Regions from separate parts of the Martelella mangrovi genome, predicted to be linked through region 2. Evidence: predicted binding sites of a transcription regulator. Region 2 holds the regulator's gene; the other holds the start of a gene.
The links. The regulator PhoB, encoded in region 2, activates phosphate uptake and scavenging genes when phosphate is short. The targets are predictions, from matches to a motif close to TGTCATNNANCTGTCAT.
Positions count from the first base shown of each region.

Region 1: the regulator PhoB is predicted to act here: its motif matches at 2,322-2,338, upstream of ABID12_RS10230 (pyruvate kinase).

Region 1 is NZ_JBEPLY010000006.1:5,984-10,400, forward strand. Features, by position in the region: gene ABID12_RS10215 (lysine-2,3-aminomutase-like protein) at 1-276, shown strand, start outside; gene ABID12_RS10220 (N-acetylglucosamine kinase) at 258-1,160, opposite strand; gene lplAB (lipoate-protein ligase LplAB) at 1,171-2,220, opposite strand; gene ABID12_RS10230 (pyruvate kinase) at 2,387-3,871, shown strand; gene prpB (methylisocitrate lyase) at 3,878-4,417, opposite strand, start outside.
Region 2 is NZ_JBEPLY010000004.1:26,064-30,480, forward strand. Features, by position in the region: gene ABID12_RS06995 (carbohydrate kinase family protein) at 1-391, opposite strand, end outside; gene ABID12_RS07000 (orotate phosphoribosyltransferase) at 432-1,127, opposite strand; gene phoB (phosphate regulon transcriptional regulator PhoB) at 1,391-2,074, opposite strand; gene phoU (phosphate signaling complex protein PhoU) at 2,106-2,819, opposite strand; gene pstB (phosphate ABC transporter ATP-binding protein PstB) at 2,860-3,666, opposite strand; gene pstA (phosphate ABC transporter permease PstA) at 3,670-4,417, opposite strand, start outside.

The DNA of each region.
Region 1 (4,417 bases), on a different contig from region 2:
CTTTTGACCAACCGGGTCAAACCCTACTACCTGCATCATCTCGATCATGCCAAGGGTGTCAGCCATTTCGCCGTGCCGATTGCGCGCGGCCAGGCGATCATGCGGGCGCTGCGCGGCCGGGTATCGGGGCTTTGCCTGCCGACCTATGTGCTCGATATTCCCGGCGGCCACGGCAAGGTGCCCATCGGGCCGGTCTATCTGGAAGAAGTCGAGCCGGGAGACTATCGGGTCGAGGATTATCAGGGCGAAAGCCACGCCTATACCGACTGGCGCTGAAAGCCATCGCGGGCCAGTTGCGCCGCACCCTCTGCCGTATCGAGCGCGGGAAAAAGCGCTGTGCCGGACAGGTTTTCGGCAATCGCCCTTCCGATTGCGGGCGAGAGCGTCAGCACGCCGCCGGTAAAGGCCACCGGAAGATTGCCCGCCCGCGCAATCATAATGTTGCCGAGCCGGGCCAGTTCGTAGCCGGCATCGTTGAGCAGACGTTGCGAAAACCGGTCGCCGGCGTCTGCGGCTTTTGCGACGGCCAGAGAAAGCGCACCGATCTTTCCCCGGCCGCCGCCATAGACGAGACGCTTGACCACCGCCCATTCATCGCTGCCGACCGCCTCGAAAAGTGCTGTGGCAAGTGGGGCCATATCGCCATAGGCGCCGTCTTCATCCAGCTTGCGGTAGAGCGCGCGCAGGGCGCAAAGCGCAATCCAGCCGCCCGAACCCGCATCGTCGATCATCAGCCCGCGCCCGCCGATGCGAAGCCGCGTGCCGGACGCGTTGATATGGGTGGCGATTGCCCCGGTGCCGGCTGAAACCAGATGGCCTTCGCCGGGCGAAAACAGCACGCGGAAAGCCAGTTCGATATCGTCAAGCAGGGTCAGGCGGTCCGTCGCGATGCCGGTCGACGTGCCGATGATTGCGGAAATCGCGTCAAAAGCCCCCGGATCATAGCCCGAAAGCCCGATAGCGGCGGCATGGATTGGCCCCGGCAGGCTTGCGCCAATGCGGGTAAATGCCGCTTCAAGCCGCGCCCGGTCTTCCGGTGTTCCGAGAAGTGCACTTGCGCCGGGTGCGCTTCCGCGCCGAACCAGCGCCCCCGCCTCATCGACGACGGCAAAGCGGGAAGCCGTGCCGCCGATATCGCATCCGAGGAAGTGGCCGCGCATTGTGCTCGCCTTACGGGATCGAGGCCAGCCATTCGGGCGTTGCGAATTTCTCCGCCGCAAGCGCCTCGGCGGCCTTGTATTCCTCCGGCGTTACCGTGCCTTCCCGGCCGCCGTTCAGCTCCGTGAAGGTGGCCTTCATCCGGTCGATCACCGCGCGGCGGTCAAGGCCGGTCTGGCTGCGCACGGGGTCGACGCGTTTGGCAGCACTTTTGGTGCCCTTGTCGGACAGTTTTTCGCGGCCGATTCTCAGCACCTGCATCATCTTGGCTGCATCCATGTCATAGGCCATGGTCACGTGATGCAGCACGGTGCCGCCGCCATAGCGCTTCTGCGCCGCGCCGCCGATCTTGCCCTTCGAGCTCGAAATATCGTTGAGCGGCTTGTAGAAGGCATCGACACCCAGATCGTTCAGCGCCTTCAGCACCCAGTTGTCGAGAAAGGCATAGCTGTCGGCAAAGCTCATGCCGTCGACCAGTTCGCCCGGGGCATAGAGCGAATAGGTGATCGCGGTGCCGGGCTCGACGAACATCGCGCCGCCGCCCGTTACCCGGCGCACGATCTCGACGCCGAGCCGTTCGGTGGCTTCCAGATCGACCTCGTTTTTCAGCGACTGGAACGAGCCGATGATGATCGCCGGCCGCTCCCATTCCCAGAAACGCAGCGTCGGCGCGCGCCGGCCTTCGGCGACGGCGCGCGCCAGAACATCGTCGATGGCAAGATGCATGGTCGGCGTCTCACCGCCGGTATCGATGATTTCCCATTCGAAATCGCGCCAGGTCTTGGCCGCGCCGAGTGCCCGGCGCACGGCGATTGCGATCGATTCGACGCTGAAGCCGATGAGGGCCGCATCCGGCCGCAGTTTCGCCTTCAGCGCTGCGACCATGGTTTCCGCCGAGCTGTCGGCAGGCAGGCCTTCCAGTGCCGCGCAGAGATCGGCCAGCGCCTCGGGCGGTTCGAGGAAGAAATCGCCGGCGATCTGCACATTGGTCAGCTTGTCGTCACGCACTTCGAGATCGGCCACCACCAGCTTGCCGCCGGGCACCTTGTATTCGCCATGCATCTGTTAGCACTCCTGCCTTGCCATTATCGGGTCCGGAAAACCGGTTGTCCCTTCCATAGCCTCGCCGGTCCGGTGCGCGCAAGCGAGGCGTTGGCGGGCGGTGTCATGGAAAGGTCGTGAAAATCGGTCTATCTGATATCTGAGGCCGCAACGGGAGGAAGACGCGATGGTTGCCTTCGAGCATTTTGCCGAAATCGATGATGTCTGGGGGCTGACGGAACGGGTGGAAAGCCTTCGTGAACTGGTCACAAACGAGGCGCGCGCCATCCTGCAGGGTTTTGGGCCGGAGGCGGCATCGCTGCCGGGCGTCGTCAATCTGGCGCATTATCTCGCGCTGCGACACCACGATGTGCGCCCGCTCCAGCGTGCGCTGATGCGCCATGGCCTGTCCTCGCTCGGGCGGCTGGAAAGCCGCGTTCTGCCCACGCTTGATGCCGTGCTCGTGGCTTTGGCCGCGCGCGCGGGCCGCCAAAGTGCCGTGCCGTTGCCGTCCGTGGAGGATTTTTTCGCCGGCGAAGAACGGCTGGAACAGGCAACCGATCTGATGTTCGGTCCGCCGCCGGTGCATCGCCGCAGCCGCATCATGGTCACGCTGGCCACGCAGGCCGCCGACGATCCCGCATTCGTTGCCGATCTCGTGCGTCGCGGCATGGACATCGCCCGCATCAACTGCGCCCATGACGAGCCGGATGCGTGGCGGGCGATGGCAAACAATGTGCGCGCGGCAGGCGATGCCGCCGGCCGGCGGATTGCGGTGCTGATGGACATTGCCGGGCCGAAGATCCGCACGGAAAAGGTCGCGCTTGCCGAGACGAAACTGAAGGCCAATGTCGGCGATCGTATCCGCCTGATCGCTTCGGGCGAGCCGTCTCTCTTTGACGATATCCGCTTTTGCGTCAGCGTGTCGTTGCCGGAAATGGTGACCCGGCTCAAGGTTGGCGACCGGGTTTTGTATGATGACGGCAAGCTGCAGACCGTGGTGACGGAGGTCGCCGACGGCATGGCAATCATCCGGGTCGAGCGGGCAAAGGCCAAGGGCGCGCGGCTGAAACCGGAAAAGGGGCTGAACCTGCCCGATACCGCGCTCGGCCTTTCGCCGCTGACGGCCAAGGATGAGGGCGACATTTCCACCGTGATCGAATGCGCCGATATGGTCGGCTATTCCTTCGTCTCGCGGCCCGAAGACCTCGATCTGCTGGATCGGGAACTGGGGGCAGGGGGCAATGCCAGTCCGGGGCTTGGCGTTGTGGCCAAGATCGAGCGGCCGGAGGCGGTGAAAAACCTGCCGGCCCTGATTGCGCGTGCCGCAGGCCGTCGCGAATTTGCCGTGATGATCGCCCGCGGCGATCTGGCCGCCGAAATCGGCTTCGAGCGACTGGCGGAAATGCAGGAGGAAATTCTTTGGATCTGCGAGGCGGCCGGCGTGCCGGTGATCTGGGCGACGCAGGTTCTCGAAAATCTGGTCAAGACCGGCGTTCCCTCGCGCGGCGAAATGACCGATGCGGCAATGGGCGTGCGCGCCGAATGCGTGATGCTGAACAAGGGCGATGCCGTCGGCGAGGGCGTTTCCACCCTCGACACGCTGCTCGCCCGCATGGACGAGCACATGTTCAAGAAGACCCCCGAATTAAGGGCACTGAAGAGCTGGTAGCTCTGTCTATCCCTTGTCCAGCGTCGGCAAAACCGTGGCCACGATCGAGGCGTCGAGGGATTCGTAGGCCGCAAGGTCGATGGTCTCGTAAAGCTCGGCGCGGGTCTGCATGTCGTCCAGCATGGCCTTGGTGGAGCCAGTCTGTTTCAGCGTTGCATAAAGCCGCTCCTGCGCCTTGTTGGCGACCCTGAGCGAGGACACCGGGAAGATCACCATGCGGTAGCCCATGGCCTCGAACTCGGATGCCGTCATATAAGGCGTGCGGCCGAATTCGGTCATGTTGGCCAGCAGCGGCACGCCCTCCATGCGGGCGGCGAATTCGCGGAACATGTCGACCGTATTCAGCGCCTCGGGGAAGATCGCATCGGCGCCGGCTTCCATGAACAGTTTTGCGCGCGCCACGGCGCCATCAATCCCCTCGCTGGCGGCCGCATCGGTGCGGGCGACGATGTAGAGGTGGCGGCGTGCTTTCGCCGCGGCGGCGATCTTGGCGGCCATGTCATGCGGGTCGGCAAGCTTCTTGTCGTTGAGATGGCCGCATTTCTT
Region 2 (4,417 bases):
TCAGGCTGATCGCGCCGAAATGCATGGCCGCGCAGTCTTCGCCGATTGCGGGCAGGTCATCCTCGGTAATCATCCGGCCGGCCGTATTCTCATCGTAAAAGGCATAGCTTGCCGAGCCGTTGACCAGCTTGACAAAGGCGAGCGTCGTCGGCCGGTCGGAAACGGCAACATAGGAATGATCGACCTTCGACGCGTCGAGTTTCTCGCGAATGATATCGCCCATCAGGTCGGACGATATGCCGGAGAAGAACCCGGTCGGTCGGCCAAGCCTGGAAAGCGCGACCGCCGTGTTGCACACGGCACCGCCGGCATAGGGCGCAAATGCCGGTTCACCCTTGTCGGTCTGACGCGGCAGCATATCGATCAGGGCTTCACCACAGCATAAAATCATTCTCTTCTCCCGTTTTTGTTCCCGCGCCTGTCGTCCCGGCCTAGACGATCAGTTCCTCAAGGCCGCCGCGGGCCCGCGACCATTCCATCGGATGATCGAGAAACGCGCCGACGGCATCAAGCGTTGCCTTGTCGGCCAGCTCTTCCTCGCGTGCGACCGCAAGAACGTTCTGCCATGTCGCCAGGTAATGAAGCTCAACGCACCCTTCCCGGAAACGTTTCTCGGCCTGTTCGAAAATATCATAATAGAACAGAGCCATGCCGTGTTCCACCAGTCCGCCGGCAGCGCGGATGGCATTGATGAAGTTGAACATGGAGCCGCCTGCCGTGGTCAGGTCCTCGATCACCAGAACCCGCGCCCCGGCTTCCAGATGCCCTTCGATCTGGGCGTTCTTGCCATAGCCCTTCGGCTTCTTGCGCACATAGATCATCGGCAGTTCCAGGCGATCGGCGAGGAATGCGGCAAAGGGAATGCCCGCCGTTTCACCGCCGGCGACGCAGTCGAATTTCTCGAAACCGGCATCACGCAGCACCTTGGCCGCGGCAAAATCCATCAGCGTGGAGCGGATGCGCGGATAGGAAATCAGCTGCCGGCAGTCGATATAGACCGGACTGACCAGACCGGAAGCAAGCTTGTAGGGCTCATCCGGGGAAAAATGGACGGCGCCGATTTCCCACAGCATGCGGGCCATCAGTTCGCCCATCACTGCGGGGTCGGCAAAACTTGCTCTGCTCATCTCAACAATCCTCTTTGTCTTTGCGCCGTCACGACCTTGCAGGGTGCGGGAGTGACACTCTCTTGCAAGACACAATCTGTCGGCGCACGCCGCCGCCGGGGCGGCCGTTTCCGTTCCGGCCCTGAGTTGAACTGTCGGGGCCGAAAAATCAATCGGAGCCGGTATATTTCATCATGCCGAATGGCATACCCGCCACCATAGCGGAACGCCGGATGGCCGCAATGACGGATATTAAATCGTTTAAAAAACTTTTTGCCGCTGCTCTAGACTTCCATCGAATATCCGGCTCCGCGCACGGTGCGGATCACATCCGGCATCTGCGAGAAATTGAGCGCCTTCCTCAGCCGGCCGACATGCACGTCGACGGTGCGCTCATCCACATAGATATCATGCCCCCAGACACCGTCGAGAAGCTGCGCGCGGGAAAACACCCGCCCCGGAGACGTCATCAGGAATTCCAGAAGCCGGAATTCCGTCGGGCCAAGCCGCACTTCACGCGCCTTGCGGTGAACCCGGTGGGTTTCGCGATCAAGCTCGATATCGCCGCATTTCAGCACGCTGGAGAGCACTTCCGGACGGGCGCGGCGCAGGATCGCTTTCACACGCGCCATCAGTTCCGGCGTGGAAAACGGTTTGACGACATAGTCGTCGGCGCCGATCGCAAGCCCGCGCACCCGTTCGCTCTCCTCACCGCGCGCCGTCAGCATGATGATCGGCAGGCGTTCGGTTTCCGGCCGCATTCGAAGGCGGCGACAAAGCTCGATGCCCGACACCCCCGGCAGCATCCAGTCGAGCAGAAGAAGGTCGGGGACCCGCTCCTGCAGCCGGATTTCGGCCTCATCGCCGCGCATGATGGTCTCGACCTCATAGCCTTCGGCCTCGAGATTGTAGCGCAGCAGAACGCTGAGCGCTTCCTCGTCTTCAACAACTGCTATCTTCGGCACCATTGGGCTGATATCTCCCTCGTCTCAAATGGCTTCAGACATCATCGGAACCGACGGCAGGGGAATTGTCGTCCTTCGGACGTTCTCCCTGCGGCTGGGCGCCTGTCGCGATGTAGTAAATCATCTCGGCGATGTTGGTGGCATGATCGCCGATGCGCTCGATGTTCTTGGCGCAGAACAGAAGATGCGTGCAGGTGGTGATATTGCGCGGATCTTCCATCATGTAGGTCAAAAGCTCGCGGAACAACGAGGTATAGATCGCGTCGATCTCGTCATCACGCTCGCGGATCGAACTCGCCTTGTCGGCCTGGCGCGTGGTGTAGGCATCGAGCACTTCCTTCAATTGCAGGAGCGCCAGTTCGCACAGATGCTCGATGCCGTGGGCCAGCTTGCGTGGCACGCCGGTGCCCTGCACCGAGATCACCCGTTTGGCGGTGTTCTTGGCCATATCGCCGACGCGTTCGAGGTCGGCGGCGATGCGGATGGCGCCCATGATTTCGCGCAGGTCCGCAGCCACCGGCTGGCGCCGGGCAATTGTGACGATTGCCTTCTCGCCGATCTCGCGCTCCGCTTCGTCAAGCGCCAGATCGTCGGCGATCACCTTTTCGGCAAGCTCGGTATCGGTGTTGACGAGGGCGGAGACCGATTCGCTGACCATTTCTTCGGCCAGGCCGCCCATTTCGGAAATGCGGCGCTGGAGGTATTTCAGCTCGTCATCGAATGCCGTCGAGATATGCGAGGGGGCCATGTTCTTTCCTTTCCTGGCTTGAGCGTGCGGCAGCCGCCCCTCAGCCGAAACGTCCCATGATGTAATCCTGGGTCCGCTGGTCCGCGGGATTGGTGAAAATCGTATCGGTATCGTTCTCCTCGACCATATGGCCGAGGTGGAACATCGCCGTGCGTTCGGAAACCCGCGCGGCCTGCTGCATGGAGTGCGTCACCATCACGATGGTGTAGTTCTCCCTGAGGTCGGAAATCAGCTCCTCGACGCGGGCCGTTGCGATCGGGTCGAGCGCCGAACAGGGTTCGTCCATCAGGATCACTTCCGGGCTCACCGCAATGGCGCGGGCAATGCAAAGCCGCTGCTGCTGACCGCCGGAAAGACTGGTGCCAGGCTCGTGCAGGCGATCCTTGACCTCATTGAACAGACCCGCCTTGATCAGGCTGGTCTCGACGATCTGGTCGAATTCCGTGCGGTGGCGGGCAAGACCGTGGATACGCGGCCCGTAGGCGACATTCTCGTAGATCGACTTCGGGAACGGGTTGGGATTCTGGAACACCATGCCCACGCGCGCGCGCAGTTCCACCACATCGATCCCGGAGGTGTAAACATCCTCGCCGTCGAGCGTGACCGTGCCGGTCACCCGGCAATTGTCGATCGTGTCGTTCATCCGGTTGAGCGTGCGCAGAAAGGTCGACTTGCCGCAGCCCGACGGGCCGATCAGCGCCGTGACGGCGTTCTCGCGAATGTTGAGGCTGACATCGAACAGCGCGCGCTTCTGCCCGTAATAGACGGACACCGCCTGACCGGCCATCTTGTATGTGTTTTCGCTCATCGTCTTTTTCCAAGCCTTTTTGCGGTCATATTCATCCATCGCCTACCAGCGCCTTTCGAAACGGCGGCGCAGTATCACCGCCGTGACATTCATGAAGATCAGGAATGCCAGAAGCACGATAATGGCGGCAGAGGTGCGCTCGACAAAGGCGCGTTCGGCCTCGCCCGCCCACATGTAGATCTGCACTGGAAGCGCTGTTGCCGGGTCAAGCGGGCCCGCCGGATAATCGGCCACGAAGGCGACCATGCCGATCAGAAGCAGCGGCGCGGTTTCGCCCAGCGCCTGGGCAAGACCGATGATCGTTCCCGTCAGAATTCCCGGCATGGCCAGTGGCAGGACATGATGGAACACCGCCTGCATTTTCGAAGCCCCGACCCCCAGCGCCGCCGAGCGGATCGAGGGCGGCACCGCCTTGAGAGCTGCCCGCGTCGCGATGATGATCGTCGGCAGCGTCATCAGCGTCAGCACCAGCCCGCCGACCAGCGAAGCCGAACGCGGCAGGCCGAGGAAGCCGATGAACACCGCAAGCCCCAGAAGGCCGAACACGATGGAGGGCACGGCCGCCAGATTGTTGATGTTGACCTCGATAAGGTCGGTGAACCGGTTCTTCGGCGCAAATTCCTCAAGATAAATCGCCGAGGCCACGCCGATCGGCAGTGCCAGAAGCAGGACCACGCCCATCATGTAAAGCGTGCCGACAAAGGCCACGCCGATCCCGGCGGCTTCCGGCCGGCTGGATGCGCCATGGGTGAAAAAGCCGGTGTTGAAGGACTTGTTCAGCCGTCCCTCG